One region of the Solibacillus sp. CAU 1738 genome, then DNA from elsewhere that is predicted to be linked to it. Evidence: riboswitches for the same ligand, from Rfam matches in the RefSeq annotation. Region 1 holds a riboswitch; each other region holds the start of a gene.
What was found. A riboswitch is a leader RNA that binds a small molecule or an ion and turns the genes downstream of it on or off. The one in region 1 is predicted to bind thiamine pyrophosphate.

Region 1 (5,188 bases):
TTCTACTAACTATCGGTGTAGATGAAAGTATTCTACACCGATAGAAGTTTCACGGGGTAATACACCTTTTTATTATGACTTCACGAATAGAGCTCTCCTCAAATGGAAATATCATTTTATGCTATCATTATTTTACTTTGTATTTGTTGTTGAAAACTGTTGAAATGTATATAATTCTAGAGAAAGGAGAGGGCTTAATGGGCCGTATTTTAATACTTTTTAGTTTTTTACTAGTGATGTCAGCATTTACAATTCAAACATTTTGGCGTAGTTTAAGTGGAAAATCGACAATTGAGCTTATTAATCGTTTACCGCTATTATTCTCCCCAGCCAATTACGTATATTTATGCTGGTTATTAATATTTGCAAGTCTTGTAGTATGGATTGTGCACTGTTATAAACATCGCAACTCGAACTCCGTCACGTCGCTACAAACGACCTTATTCGCTATTTCGAGTATTTTTCTTATAAGCTTTTTTATTGCATGGCATAATGGCCAAAATGGCATCGCTATCTTTTTATTCGTTTTACAACTCCTTTCTTTGTTCGGACTATATATTACGTACCCGTTAACGACTGAAAATATTAAGATTCGTATACCGATTGCTTTATTTTTAAGTTGGAGCTTGTTTTTCTTTATTACCTTTATGTCCTATATAATTGTTTACTTTAACTGGCATGGATTCGGATTAAGTAATGCACTATGGGCTGTTATTTTGTTAACATTTGGTACTGCAATTGCACTTCACCTGCGCTATCACCATTTCGATATTGTTGCGCCAATCATATTTATTTGGGGCTATGTAGGTATTGCAATTCAAAACGGCTTAGAGGAGCTTTTAGTTACTACAGCTGCATTATTTTTATGCGGTGTACTCATCGCTGGCATTTTATTCGTCAAAAAAAATCGTGGGTATTAAACCCACGATTTTTTTATTCATTTTCTAAAGTTGTTAAAATAATCGGTTTATCTTTTGTAACGATAATAGAATGCTCAATTTGTGCTACAAGTGATTTGTCTGGTGTAATGAATGTCCAGCCGTCACCTGCTTCAACGATATGCTCTGCTTTTGCTGAAATGAATGGCTCTACTGCTAAAACCATTCCTTCTTTCATCATAGTCGAATCCCACGCATCATAATAATTTAATATATGGTCAGGTGCTTCATGTAGAGATTTCCCAAGACCGTGACCTGTTAAATTCATAATAACTGTTAAGCCGTGGTCATTCGCTTCACGCTCAACTGCTTTACCTATTTGGTTTAATTTTGAGCCTGCTTTTACTTTCGTCATTGCACGTTCAAATGCAGATTTTGCTACAGCGCATAGTTTTTCTTTCTCTTCATAACCATCACCAACAACAAACGAAATACCAGTATCCGCAAAATAACCATTCAAAGAACCTGAAACATCAATATTAACTAAATCGCCCTCTTGAATTACTTTGCTTCCTGGGATACCGTGAGCAACTTCATGATTAACACTAATGCAAGTATATCCTGGGAAGTCGTATTCACCTTTAGGACCTGAAACAGCGCCAACCTCTTCAAACATACGACCAGCAATTTCGTCTAGTTCCTTCGTTGTCACACCAGGTTTTGTAGCAGCCTTCATTGCTTCACGTATTTCCGCAACGATTCGACCGATTTTTTTAAAAGCATCTAATTCTTCTTGAGTTTTTACAATCATTTTAAACGTCCTTCCTCTAAAAAATCTCTTTCTAATATAACATACTTATGAAAATAAATAGTGCTACTCGTATCTTGTTTTTTCATTTAGTACTTAGACGAAAGTCCTGTTTCGCTCGTGGGAGCTTGTGTTTCGCCCGTGGCACAATGGTTTTCGCCCATGGGAACTCCTTTTCGCTCGTGGCACACCAGTTTTCGCCCCTGGGAGCTCCTTTTTCGCTCGTGGGACACCGGTTTTCGCCCACGGGAGCTCCTTTTTCGCCCGTGGCACAACGATTCACCCGCTGGAGCTCCTTTTCCGCTCGAATCAAATACATAAATACACACAAAAAACCACTACCTCAGTGTTCACCGAAGTAGTGGCTAGGTATCTTATTTATCGTTTCAACAACTTTGGTGATGCTGTAAATAAAAATGCACAGACAACAGCTGTTAATATTATCGCTGGCAACATATACGACCCATTGTAAACAATAGAATATACCCATACATTTTGATCACCGGCATATTCAGAGAAGAATACAACCCCTGATAATGTGTGTACGAAGTAGCGTAAAAGGCCACCAATAATTGCACCAATTGAAACATAGATAGCTATTTTTACTTTATTCATCCCAGCTAGTGCTGTTAATAATGGTTGTCTCACAACTGCCGCGAGTCCTACAGCTGTAAACGCAAAACCGTAATCAAGTAAAGCTTGTGCCCAGTGATAAATTTTTGGACCTAACACCATTTGCAATACGCCGATAAGTAGTCCTGTAACAAGGCCTGCTCCTATACCCCAGCGCATCGCCATTAACACAATCGGCACCATAACAAAACTAACTGAGCCACCTTGTGGTAAACTAAACGACAACATGTCTAAAATAATTCCGATTGCAGCAAAAATAGCAATTTCTACTAACATCAATAATCTTTCTCTGTTCATAACAAGTCTCCTTTCTTTTGTTCCCTAGAACTAAGAGGAGGAATAGAAGCCTATAAGAAACGCACAAGCGCCCTGCTTAGCCCCGACAGCTACTTGCAAACCCGAGTTTGAAAGCAGCTTTCTCGCTTTCGATAGAGGGCAGACCACTACCTCGAGTGGCTGGGCGCTGGAGCTCGACACTGCTCGAACTCCAGAAACTTATACTTTCTTACAATAAAAAAGCAACATCAGGACAGAGCCTGACATCGCTTAGAAGTCGGTATCTATCCACATCCCTACGCAAGTGTTAACTTACAGGTTCAAAGAGTTAGTACAACTAGTGTACAATCTCAGCCGACTTAATCGGCTCCCCTTGTGGTTATACAATTATTTATTGTTAGAACAATTCCATTCTACTGAATTATTGTTAAATTTTCAACTATGAAGAAATTTGAAACTAATAGATGGTATTTTGCGTACATAATACAAAAGGGAGGACTGTTTTATGGATAACAATAAAGTATTAAGTGCATTGAATTATTTTAGCGTCTTTTTCGCACCTTTTATAGTCCCTGTTATCATTTGGATTGTTGTTCAAGATGAAGAAGTAAAACGCCATGCTAAACGGGCATTATTATCACATATTATTCCTGTAATACTCGGATTTTTCTTTGTCATTTATTTTATATTTGGGCTTTCTTTTGGAGGATATCAAGGCGATGATAATTTAATATTCTTTAGCATTGGCGGTATGTTACTTTATGGATTAATTTATTTAGCTTTAATTATTTGGAATATAGTACAAGGAATAAAAGTAATGCGTTAATGTATAGTACTTTGCTGAAAAATGTATATTTAACACATCTAATGAGCACCTTAATCGAAGGAGTGCATACACTATGAAAATTAGCAAAATCTTCAAAACAGCTATTAAATGGGCGCCTATTGTCTATCCTGTCGTAAAAAAGGTTCTCGATTCAAAGAAACAATCAACTAATACGACAACACGCTCAAAATAAAAGACGAGCTTCCCGTGCTAATTAACGGGAAGCTTGTTTTTATTATTTCAAGACAATAGATGTTCGGCTAAAGCCCTCTTTCAGCTTTTCTACTTGGAGGACAGCTGGAATTGCTGCTTTCAGCTCCGCGACGTGTGAAATAACACCAATCATTCGTCCTGACTTTTGTAAATCGATCAATGTGTCGATTGCACGCATTAGTGATTCTTCATCAAGTGAACCAAAACCTTCATCAATAAACATCGTATCAATGCGCACACTACCTTGGAAGCTTTGAATGACATCTGCCATACCTAATGCTAAACATAGTGATGCATTAAATTTCTCTCCGCCTGATAGCGATTTTACATCGCGTGTTTGCCCGGTATAACTATCATAAACATCTAAGCTCAATCCACTTTGTCTCCCATGGGATTCTTGACGATCAGAGCAGATTAATTGATATTGGCCATTCGATAAATGCTTTAAGCGTACATTTGCCGCCTCAGTAATTTGTTCTAAATAGCCCATTTGTATATAACGTTCAAAGGAGATTCTCTTCGTATTTTGTCCACGCAGCATATTATATAAGTCTATTATTTCATGCGAAATTTGCTCTAAAGCAGTAATTTCATCGGCGATGGCTACTAATTTTTCCGAGTAATCAATACAGTGTCTCTCGCATTCTTGTGAAGCATTTACTGTTCGGAGTGCTTCCTCATACGCTTGTTTTAATTCCGCAAGATTTGCTACTGCTTGCGATAAATCCACTTTTTCTACATCTGCTAATTGCTGCTGTTCTTGTTCAACAAAAGAAGTAAGTGCATGTAACTCCTTTGAAAAATCGAGATATGCTTGCTGCAACTCGGCAATTTGTTCCTTCGTCCGTGATGCCTCGGCAAAATGATTAAACGTTTCAAAACCCGCTTCCTTCATATCGTTTACAAACTGTTCTCGAGCAGTTGTAAGTTTTGCATCTAACTCTTGCTGTTGCTCCGTTGTAACATTTAGTATTTCCTTTGTCTTAATACTCTCTGTATGCACCTGTTCATAATTACGTTGTGCGATATTTAATGCTTTTTGAGATGCTACTAATTGTGCTTCAACTTGTGCAATCATTTGCTGTAGTTGTGCTAAATTAGCTGCATTCGTTGGCATACTCATACGCTTTTGTTCAAGCACTGTTTGCTGCTGAACGAACGATGCATTTGCTTCATGGTACAATTGCTCAGCTTGTTGCTTAGTTATTTCTAGGTGAGTAATTTGTTGCTGCAGATCGCGTAGTTGCTGTTTATTTGCCGTCACTAATTGCGTTAATTTTTGCAAATGCATGACTTCACTCATAACTTCCTCGTAGCGTGTCATCAATTGTTCATTTGCATGTAGTGATACATTTAATTTTTGCAGCTCCTCTTCAAAACTTATTTGCGATTGCTGTGCCACTTTGAACTTCGTTTCCAGTTCTATAAATAGCTGATATTGCTTGTCCACATTTCCTTTTAATAATTGTAATTGGGATTGATCGAGCTGATCGAGACTTGCTGCGCTAATAGCTGGGTGCTCTGTACTTCCACAAACTGGACATGGTTCACCTT
Region 2 (5,188 bases), on a different contig from region 1:
TAACTAGTCGCACATCATGATGTAATAATTGATTGACGGTATCCTTAATGCTTGCACTTCCGCAAATAGCAGAAATGACAGCTACCCCATCTGAACCGGCAGCTAATACGGGCTGCGCATTTTTTTCAGAAATACCACCAATCGCTACAATAGGAAATGTTGGATAGGCTTTTCTTGCTTGCTCCAAAAAAGTGACTCCTGCTGGACGCTTGGCATCTAATTTAGAAGACGTTTCATAAATTGGACCGATCCCAACGTAATCTGCTCCGCCAGCAATAGCGGCTTCCATTTCTTCCATCGTATGCACTGAAACTCCAACTATTTTATGTGGAAATAATGTACGAACTTCTGAGAGCCTGCTGTCATCTTGCCCAACATGGACTCCATCCGCATCAATTTCACGCGCTAGCTCTACATGATCATTCACAATAAAGGGCACATTGTACTGTCGACATAAGCTTTGACAGTTTTTAGCGAACTGTATAAGTTCATCACCTACTAATGCCCCTTCTCCTTTTTCTCGTAGCTGGAAAATAGTAATGCCCGCTTCCAATGCTTCCTTTAATATAAGTAGCGGGTCGCGGTTACAGTTAGGAGTACCCATTATAAAATATACAGCTAATTCATCCCTTTTCAGCAACATGTACATCACCTTTCACAAACTTCTTATAAGCAAAATGATTCGTTGGACCGTGGCCATTGCCAATGTTTAATGGATGTTCAATTGCCGCTTGGATAAATCGTTTTGCTTCAATGATTGCCTCTTGAATAACATAACCTTGTCCTAAAAAAGCAGTAAGTGCTGCAGAAAATGTACAACCGGTTCCATGTGTATGCTTCGTATGAATACGTGTACTACTTACTTGGAATGATGAGCCATCTCGGAAATACACATGATCAACTGCTTCCATCCCTTGCAAATGACCACCTTTCATCACCACACACTGTACGCCCAATTGTAAAATTCGCTGAGCAGCAGCCTGTACATCATCCTTCGTTGTGATGCTCATACCTGTTAAAACTTCTGCTTCTGGTATATTTGGCGTTAACACTGTTGCTAAAGGTAATAGTTTCGTTTTTAAAGCCTCAACCGATTCCTGCTGTAATAGATTTGCTCCACCTTTTGCAATCATGACAGGATCAACAATAAGTTGTATATCTTTATCTTGTAATGCTTCGGCAACAGCGGTAATAATATCCGCAGAAAATAACATACCTGTTTTAACAGCCTTCACTTGAAAATCTTCAAAAACCGTTGAAATTTGAGCTTCTACAAAATCCGCCGTCGCTGGAAATATGCCCGAAACTCCTAATGTATTTTGAGCAGTTAATGCTGTAATTGCTGTTGTGCCAAAAACCCCTAACTCCTGAAAGGTTTTTAAATCTGCTTGAATACCTGCTCCTCCACCACTATCGGAGCCTGCAATTGTCATGACAATATTCATATTTGCCCACCTCTTGCATATTGTTCTAAACCGTCGATTACTTTCATTTGGAATGACCCCATATACGCAGCTTCACAAGCATCTATTGCAATTTGTTTATATTGCTGCAAAATTTCCTTTAATAGTTGAAGATTATTTCCTTCTACTGCAAGTGCGGCACTACAAATAGCACTTAATAAACAGCCAGAGCCTGTAATTTTCGTCATCCGTTCATCGCCACCTGTAATGAGCTCAACATTAGTGCCATTAGTTAAAATATCTGTTTCGCCAGTAACAACTACGATTGCTCCCCATTTTCGGGCAACTTCTTTCGCAACTGTAACCGTATCAAGCTCACCTTCTCCACTATCAACGCCCCTAGCTTGCCACTGAACTCCAGCAATAGCTGCAAGCTCACCTACATTACAGCGAATAGTTGTAAATTTCACTTGTTCGAGTAATTGCTGAACTGACGCTTTTCGGAATGAAGTAGCTCCTACTCCTACGGGATCAAGTACAACAGGGATATTTCGCTCATTCGCCTTTTTACCTACTACTAACATACTTTCTAGTGTACGAGTATTTAATGTACCAATATTAATTAATAAACTATCAGCAATGGACACCATCTCTTCCACTTCAGCGATTTCATCTGCCATAACTGGAGATGCACCAATTGCCAGCAATCCATTTGCAGTAAAATTAGCCACAACATAATTTGTTATACAATGTACAAGCGGCTGTCTAAGACGGATATTATTTAAAGTCATATTGTGCTACCTCATTCACCATGATTTCAATTGTCCAAGGTATATCCTTAAAACTGCTTTTCCTATATAAACTTATTTCTCTTCTTACCTCTTCACAAAATGTCATCTTTCTTCCTCCTTGTGTAGTAGGCATGAGAACAAAAAAAACACTTCATTTGCGTATGCAAAGAAGCGTCTTACAAATTGCTCCCTACGCCAGTATTAACTGAACAGGTTCTAAGGGTCAGGTTTTAACCTTCTCAACGCTATAGCGTCCCCCCGCAATTAAAATATTTCCGTGGAAATTAAAAAGCTCTCTAAATAAGGAGAGCTCATGTACAAAAAAATGCGAATTGTGTCACTCGCTATGTACTTTGCTCCCTCCGCCAGTGTTAACTGAACAGGTTCTAAGGGTCAGGTTTTACCTTCTCAACGCTTTTCGCGTCCCCCTGCAAATATTTTAATTACCCATATCCTAACATCATTTCTATTTGTTTTACAACAATAAATCATTAGTTTGCTAATTTGCATTTATTCACTTTACAAATTATTCTTCATTAAATTACAATCCATCACATAAAAGTCCCCAGATAATAAGAATTGGAGGGCATTAAATAAAAAATTCCCATCAGATCTTTAGGTTAAAAGATTTAGTGCGGTGAAAGAGCTTCTGTCGCTGAGTGATTTATCTTGCTCTTGTAGTTACGTATGATGCATGAGTTATCCACTGAACTGCTTTGTTAGTTTCTGTAATGCTTGAATTATAACCTTCTCAAAGCATTGGTGTTGGAACCTACTGATTATAAACAGCAAAAAACAAACACCCTATTAAATTGAATGAAGTGTTTTACTCCCTAACTTTCATTTGGGAATGTTATTTTGAATATCACTGAATAAAATATTAGTCTTTAGATTTATAGCCCCCATTAGTTCAACCAAAATAAGTAATATATGTGGCAAGATTATTTTCTATGCATTATAAATTGTGATTTGCTGTATCTAAAATTGTTTTTTTCATAAAAAGGTATTAAGTATTCCTCACAAAACAAACTTATAACATCAATATGCGAAAGCTCATCTAACAGCTTTGATACCAGTTTTGTTCCTATACCTTCTGCATGGTACGAACTATGTATAACAACGTCTTCTATATACGCTCTAAATTTCCCATCTGTAACAGCTCTTGCGAAACCAATAAGAGTATCACCTATCCACGCACCCACTGATAGTACGTCTCTTAACATATTTTCAATATCTTGTTCTTGTCTTTCCTCCCACCAACCAGCATCATTATATAGCTTCATAACATCAACAGCTTTGATTGTTCTATCAGTAAAACTTAATATTTCTATATTCAAGTTTTGTTCCTCCAAAAAAATTTACTTAATTTCACAATACAAAGATATCTATATCCACTAACCTGTGTTGTTAAATGAAGTCCAAAAGTGTCGTTTGGTAACATTTAACAAGAATCAATAATCTGGGCCTATTGTTGAAAAAGGCACAATTCATTTTCAAGAATTGCACCCGATTGTGGAAAATCTTTTTTCTATTGAATAGAATCGTTGTACTGTGCAGCTGGAAAGTTGTTCACTTTAATGATAATCGCACTACAAATCAAAAAGAGATAGTGAGTTAATCATTTACAACTTCCTTGCATAGTTTACTAACTAGCTGCCATAACGCGTTTTTTTTTATTTTTCCGGTCCAAGCCTATAACAATTTTCATATTGTGGCTTTGTTTATTTTATGCATTAAACCTTAATAAATTTTTCAAGGGTAACTAATTATTATGTCGTTTGTTAACTTCAATCGTAATGAACTCCGGTAAATAGCTGGGAGTACATCCTTTTGCTACTATTTCATCTTTGTAAAGACCCGTTTTCTCACCAAGTTTAATACAACGTGCACGATTCTTTTCATCATAAACGCCTATCCAGCCTGCGGTGAAATTCATAGCCCATTGAACTTCCGGTTCTTCCTGCGTAATATTAGCTTCTAATTTAGATAGTAAGTCTGCGGTGTTATCAGGCGGTGTTTGTCCAGTCCATCTCAATCGCCCTTGATAATACCAGAAAGCTCGCCTTTGAAGAGCAGAAGGGCTATTTTCCCATGACTCCATCAATGCAATTGTCTTCTTGTCTTTGGTGAGCTGATTAGCCATTAGCCAATCCATTAAGTTATTTCGCTCATCAAAAGTGTGAGTCTGTATATCCTTATCAAGCTTATTTAGCACATCTTGTGAAAGAAGTTTTTTATCCATAATTAAGATTGCTAATAGTCTGGGCAAAAACTCTTCGGTTGACCAAAGTTCCATTGCTAGTTCGTGATCTTTTTTAATGTCCTTCGCAATTTTTCGTAAGTCGCCTAGCTTAATTTTACTATTGATCTGAGGTAGAATGTTTTCTGCTTTTGAAGAGCGTTTTATTTCTGTACCTTTATTTTCATTCATTTTATACAACTCCTTTATTAAAGCTTTCTCCACCTATAATAGAAGAGCAACCATCTTTAGTATTACACCCACTCACGATTATAATTGCCAACAGTAAAAAAGATGAAAGTAGAAGTATTTGCTACACTGGTATCCCCACAAGAATAAATTATCTACTCAAAAAACTACCACAACACTTCAACAAAATGACCCGTTTATTGTATAACTTAATACATTGTAAATTTAATCAAATAGTGTTTCCTTTGCAGGAGTCCGCGAAAACTCAAAGAGTGTCTTAATTTGAGACTCGGTATTTCTATTAGTAGAAAGCTGTGGTAAATTGTGTTCTGAAAAAAATCGAATTTCATTCGTTTCAATACCTACAGTAGCTTCTCCTCCAATAATCTCACACAATATAAATATCTTATAGTAATGATATGGTTCTGGAGGATGTGGGTGTTTATTATTATCCAATAAAGCAAGTAATCTGATTGGGAGTACATCATAACCAGATTCTTCTTTAATTTCCTTTACTACATTCTCTGAAGGGGATAATCCGATATCACAAAACCCACCCGGTAATG
Region 3 (5,188 bases), on a different contig from region 1:
ATTCCTAATACAGTTAAAATGGCGATAGCTGCAAATACACCTTCTGCATTCAAATTTCCTGACATTCTTCTACTATAATAGCCAAGTCCTTCACTCGCTCCGAGCCATTCCCCAATTGTAGCCCCTACTAAAGCGTAAACAATCGCTAGTTTTAATGCAGAAAAAAATGACGGCAGTGCCATTGGAATTTGTAATTTACAAAAAATATGCCAACGAGTAGCACCCATTGAACGAAATAAATCAATATACTCCCGATCCGTTGCCTTCAAGCCATCATAAGTGCCAACTACAATTGGAAAAAAGGAAATCAAAATAGTAACCGCAACCTTACTCCAAATTTCATAACCAAACCACAGTATAAAAATTGGCGATAATGCAATGATCGGAATCATTTGTGAAATGAGAACAGCGGGATAAAGCATTTTTTCTACCGTTTTGGAGTAAAACATACTGACCGCAAGTAAAACACCGCCAACTACTGCAACTACAAACCCTATCGAAAATTCTAATAATGTAACAGGAAGATGCTCTAAAAAAAGCGGCTGCCAATTATCAATGATGAGCATTAATACACCGGTAGGAGCTGGAATAATAAACGCCGGAATCATTTCAGCACGTACCGCCCACTCAACAGCTAGTAAAATTGTGCAGCTAAACAATAAAAATAAATAATACGTTTTAAACCAATTTTTAATAGTGTTCATGAGCAATCTTTCTCTCTACATTTTTTCTTAAAGTAATAAATTCCATCTCATATAGCATGTCCGGTTGACGTGGACGTTTTAAATGGACAGGAATCTCTTCCAGTGTTTTGTCTGCATGTAGCAGCAAAATCCGGTCACTTAAATAACAAGCCTCGTCTAAATCATGCGTAATAAATAGCACTGTTTTATTCAGCTCCTGCCAAATTGACAATAACCAAGCTTGCATATCCTTTTTCGTAAAAGCATCCAGCGCACCAAAAGGTTCATCTAGTAATAGTACGTCTGCACCTACTAACAGTGCCCTTAAAAAGGACACTCTTTGCCTCATCCCACCAGATAATTGCTGTGGAAGCGCATTTTCATATGCTAATAGCCCAGCACGCTCAAGCCATTTCCTAGCCTCTTCCTTCGAATAGCGTTGTTCTTTTTTCACTTCAGATGGCAGCATAATATTGTCTAAAACCGTTCGCCACGGTAGTAATAAATCACGCTGAGGCATATAGCCAACATCCCCTAGTCGAATCGGACGCCCATGGATGGTAATTTCTCCTTCATCTTGCTGTAACAGCCCCGTTATCAATTTCAAAATAGTACTCTTTCCCGTACCGCTCTTCCCTATTAATGAAACGAACTCGCCCGTTTTAATTTCTAAATCAAGGTTCGAAATCACTGCCTGTTCTTCATAGGAATATGATATATTTTTCAATTCGAGTGTCATATTTGTTCATCCATTCCGCAAATTAAATAGGCCAATCACGTTTGAAGTAGTTCATATCCCAAAATAGATACTCATACTTCGATGTAATTTGGAAATGCTTTTCAAGTACTGCTAGCTCGCGTTCTGGCTTCCCGTCAGCAAGCTCATCCATTAAATCAATTAACCATTTCGCTCCTTGGCCAAATTCCTCGGAGTCATACGTTTCAATCCACTTCGCATATTTGTTAGTTGCCAATTGATCACCATATTGTTTTCTTAATAGTTTCCCAATTTCCCAATAATCCCATGCACATGGAAGGAGGCTCGCTACAACCTCTGCTAAACTACCATTTTGCGCAACATTTAACATATAGTTTGTATACGCTAAATTGTCTGGCGTTGGCTTTGTTTCCTCAAGCTCTTCTCGTGTAATACCAAATTCAGCCGCAAATTGACGGTGAAGTTCCATTTCAAAATGTAATGTATCATGTAAAACACTAGAAAATTTGTTCATCATGTCTAGATTATGTGCTTTCGTCACACCTACTGCAAAGAGCTTCGCATAATCGATTAAATATACGTAGTCCTGCTTCATGTACTGAATGAATTTTTCCTCAGCTAATGTCCCTTGTCCTAGCTCCTGCACGAATGGATGCTGGTGATTTTTCTCCCAAATCGGTTGTACATTTTCATAAAGCCTTTTTGTGAATTTTGTCATTGTAATTCCTCCCAAAATTGTTATTAGAAATACACAGATAGATTAAGAAAAGTGCAAGCGCCTTGTTCAGCCCCTACAGCTGCTTGCAGACCCGTATTGAAAGCATCTTTTCAGCTTTCGATTAAGGGACTGAAGCGACCTCGAGGGGCTAGGCGCTGGAGCTAGACAATGCTTCAACTCCAAAAATTTATAATTTCTTATACAGCAAAATAAAACAAGATATCGGCACTTTTTTGTTGTAATCTATGAAACTCGTTATTACCTATACGCAAAAAAACCGCTTCCACATACGGAAAGCGGCTATAAAAAAGCATCTAGCTTTTTTATACCTACTTTCCTACGCTAGTTTTAACTAGATCAGGTTCAAAGGGTACAATCTCAGCCAATTCGGCGCCCCTAGTAGTGTTATTTGCTTTAAAATGGTTTTTGGCATTGGTGTATTTGCGAATTCTAAATCTTTCAAGTGATTTCGCAAAAATATTTGGTAAAAAATAAAACCCCACTCACAAGCGATGAGTGGGGAGAATAAGCCATTCTTATCCTACAACAACCACTTTCCTACGCCTAGTGTGAACTAGTCCAGGTTCAAAGGGTTTAGAACAATTGTTCAATCTCAGCCTTCGAAAAGACTCCCCTAGTGCGTTCTAATTATTACTATATATAACATTAACATGGATTTTTTAAAAGGCAAGTGAAGATTTATTATTCTCTTTTTCTTGCATCGAAAAAGTCGTACATAATTGCATATTCCCTACAGAATCTATCTTGCTTTTTTTAAAAACATTAAAACTAAATGCTAATTTGTCAAAAAGTCAAAATTGACATACAACATATTTAAAAACAAGTGCCAAACAAGCCTTTTTTCCTACTATTGCACTTATTTAAAAATAAGTCGTATATCGTTTTCGCAAAACGAACAATTTTGACTTTAGAAAACGTTACAAAAGCTTTTGCTGATGATTTTTTTCTAAGTAGATTCTGAGTTTTCATCAATTATTAATAAATATTTTCAATCGATTCACGAAACTTAAACAATGAATTGAGTTAACCATGCAATATATTTTGCTCCTGGGATGAATAAAATTTGTGCAAGAAGTGTTCCTATTAATCGAGAAGTAACCATCATAATGGATGCACTTTTTAAGTCTACATAACTCCCCTTTTGGTTAATAACCTCATCTGCAAGTACGGAAAGTTTCGGATCAACAAAGATAATTAATAATATCGTGGCAAATCCGTTCACTAAACCTGATGCCATGACAGCTGTTGTTTCTCTTTCAGGTGCTAACATTGAAGCATATAAGGCTGATAAAACACCAATTGTATAAACTGCTGTGATGACAACATTCAATAAAAATAATTTTACTGGTATATCTCTCCAGCTCATATTTTTTAAGTAGGACCATCTTGGCAAATGCAAATGTTTTTTTGCCCGTTTTATGTATTCCAAACTAAACCCCTTTTTAATAAGCTTTGGAACATTGCCTCTCTCATTTGATAAATGAACAATTGCTCTTGAAAAGATAGCAATAAATGTAGGAAGCAATAACAAGCCAATCAGTGTACCAATAGTTGCTGAGCCTATCAAAATACGGTACTGACTTTCTACAAACGCGAATGCATTTTCTTTCGGCGCATTATCTATTAAACTCCCTGTAAACGGCTGCTGCATCATATTGGCCAGCCGCGCAACCATGACCATTAAGTTAAATAACGATAATGCAGAGGCTAATAACCTTACACGGGCACCTGATAAGCGAACAGAGTAGGCTAACGTTTCAATTGAATGAATAATTAATATAAAAAAAGCGATGATGAGTAGTTGCCAAGTGAAAAATTCCAATTACACTACCTTCTTTACGTTTATAGTTGTTAAATAATAAACGCTACCAAATAATAGAAAGTTGCAAATGAGCCGTCTGAAAAGAATTTTTGAGACGGCTCATTTGCGACGAGGATGGTGGCATGTTAATGCGACCACCGCAGGAGCAAAGCTTTTTTAAAATAACTTTCAAAAAGAAAAAGGTATCCCGAAAGTCTTTACTTTCAGAATACCCCTTATGATTATACTGCTATTGGTGCTTTAATAGATGGATGTGGATCATAACCTTCGATCGTTAAATCATCCATTGTTAAATCAAAAATAGATTTATCTTCTGCAATATGAAGTGTTGGTAATGCACGAGGCTCGCGTGAAAGCTGCTCATTCACTTGGTCAATATGATTACTATAAATGTGTGCATCTCCAAGAGTGTGGACAAATTCTCCAACTTCTAGACCGCACTCCTTCGCTATTAAATGCGTTAATAAAGCATAGGAAGCAATATTAAATGGAACGCCAAGGAATACATCAGCACTTCTTTGATACAGCTGACAAGAAAGCTTGCCATCCGCTACGTAAAATTGGAAAAACGAATGACACGGTGGTAACGCCATATTATCTACTTCTGCAGGATTCCAAGCTGTGACAATTAAACGACGAGAATCCGGATTATTTTTAATTTGTTCAATTACATTGGCAATTTGGTCAATCGTTTCCCCGTTAGCTGCTGGCCAAGAACGCCACTGTTTACCGTATACAGGACCTAATTCACCATACTTTTCTGCAAAAGTATCATCCTGTAATATATGCTTATTAAAAATTTGCATTTGCTCATCTACTACTTTAGCAAACTCTTCATCTTGTGCAGCGCGTAATCCAAAGTTACTCATATTTGGTCCGTTATAATCCTCAGAACTTACCCATTTATCAAATGCCCACTCATTCCAAATATAATTTCGGTCTTTTATTAATGTACGAACGTTCGTATCACCTTTTAAAAACCATAATAACTCCGTTGCGATTAAACGGAAAAATGTACGTTTTGTAGTCATTAATGGAAAACCTTCTTGTAAATTAAAACGCATTTGATAACCAAAGACGCTAGTAGTTCCTGTTCCTGTACGGTCTCCTTTTTCAAAACCATTTTTTAAAATATGCTGACATAATTGTAAATACTGCTCCATTTTCTACTTCCTCTCTAGCGAATATCTATATCATTATATAAAAAAAAGCCCGTTATTACGACA

Region 2: another riboswitch for thiamine pyrophosphate. It lies ahead of thiM (hydroxyethylthiazole kinase); the one in region 1 lies ahead of thiT (energy-coupled thiamine transporter ThiT).
Region 3: another riboswitch for thiamine pyrophosphate. It lies ahead of tenA (thiaminase II); the one in region 1 lies ahead of thiT (energy-coupled thiamine transporter ThiT).

The regions. Positions count from the first base shown of each region.
Region 1 is NZ_JBDQQN010000009.1:52,783-57,970, reverse strand. Features, by position in the region: gene AAFN87_RS18580 (hypothetical protein) at 198-920, shown strand; gene map (type I methionyl aminopeptidase) at 934-1,689, opposite strand; gene thiT (energy-coupled thiamine transporter ThiT) at 2,065-2,616, opposite strand; TPP riboswitch at 2,872-2,979, opposite strand; gene AAFN87_RS18565 (magnetosome magnetite crystal formation protein family) at 3,101-3,421, shown strand; gene AAFN87_RS18560 (AAA family ATPase) at 3,657-5,188, opposite strand, start outside.
Region 2 is NZ_JBDQQN010000005.1:104,320-109,507, reverse strand. Features, by position in the region: gene thiE (thiamine phosphate synthase) at 1-643, opposite strand, end outside; gene thiD (bifunctional hydroxymethylpyrimidine kinase/phosphomethylpyrimidine kinase) at 624-1,445, opposite strand; gene thiM (hydroxyethylthiazole kinase) at 1,442-2,194, opposite strand; TPP riboswitch at 2,365-2,464, opposite strand; TPP riboswitch at 2,535-2,634, opposite strand; gene AAFN87_RS14985 (GNAT family N-acetyltransferase) at 3,136-3,477, opposite strand; gene AAFN87_RS14980 (DNA alkylation repair protein) at 3,957-4,625, opposite strand; gene AAFN87_RS14975 (NUDIX hydrolase) at 4,848-5,188, opposite strand, start outside.
Region 3 is NZ_JBDQQN010000005.1:77,967-83,154, reverse strand. Features, by position in the region: gene AAFN87_RS14845 (ABC transporter permease) at 1-704, opposite strand, end outside; gene AAFN87_RS14840 (ABC transporter ATP-binding protein) at 691-1,422, opposite strand; gene tenA (thiaminase II) at 1,445-2,119, opposite strand; TPP riboswitch at 2,437-2,527, opposite strand; TPP riboswitch at 2,658-2,765, opposite strand; gene AAFN87_RS14830 (lipid II flippase Amj family protein) at 3,147-3,962, opposite strand; gene AAFN87_RS14825 (thymidylate synthase) at 4,184-5,125, opposite strand.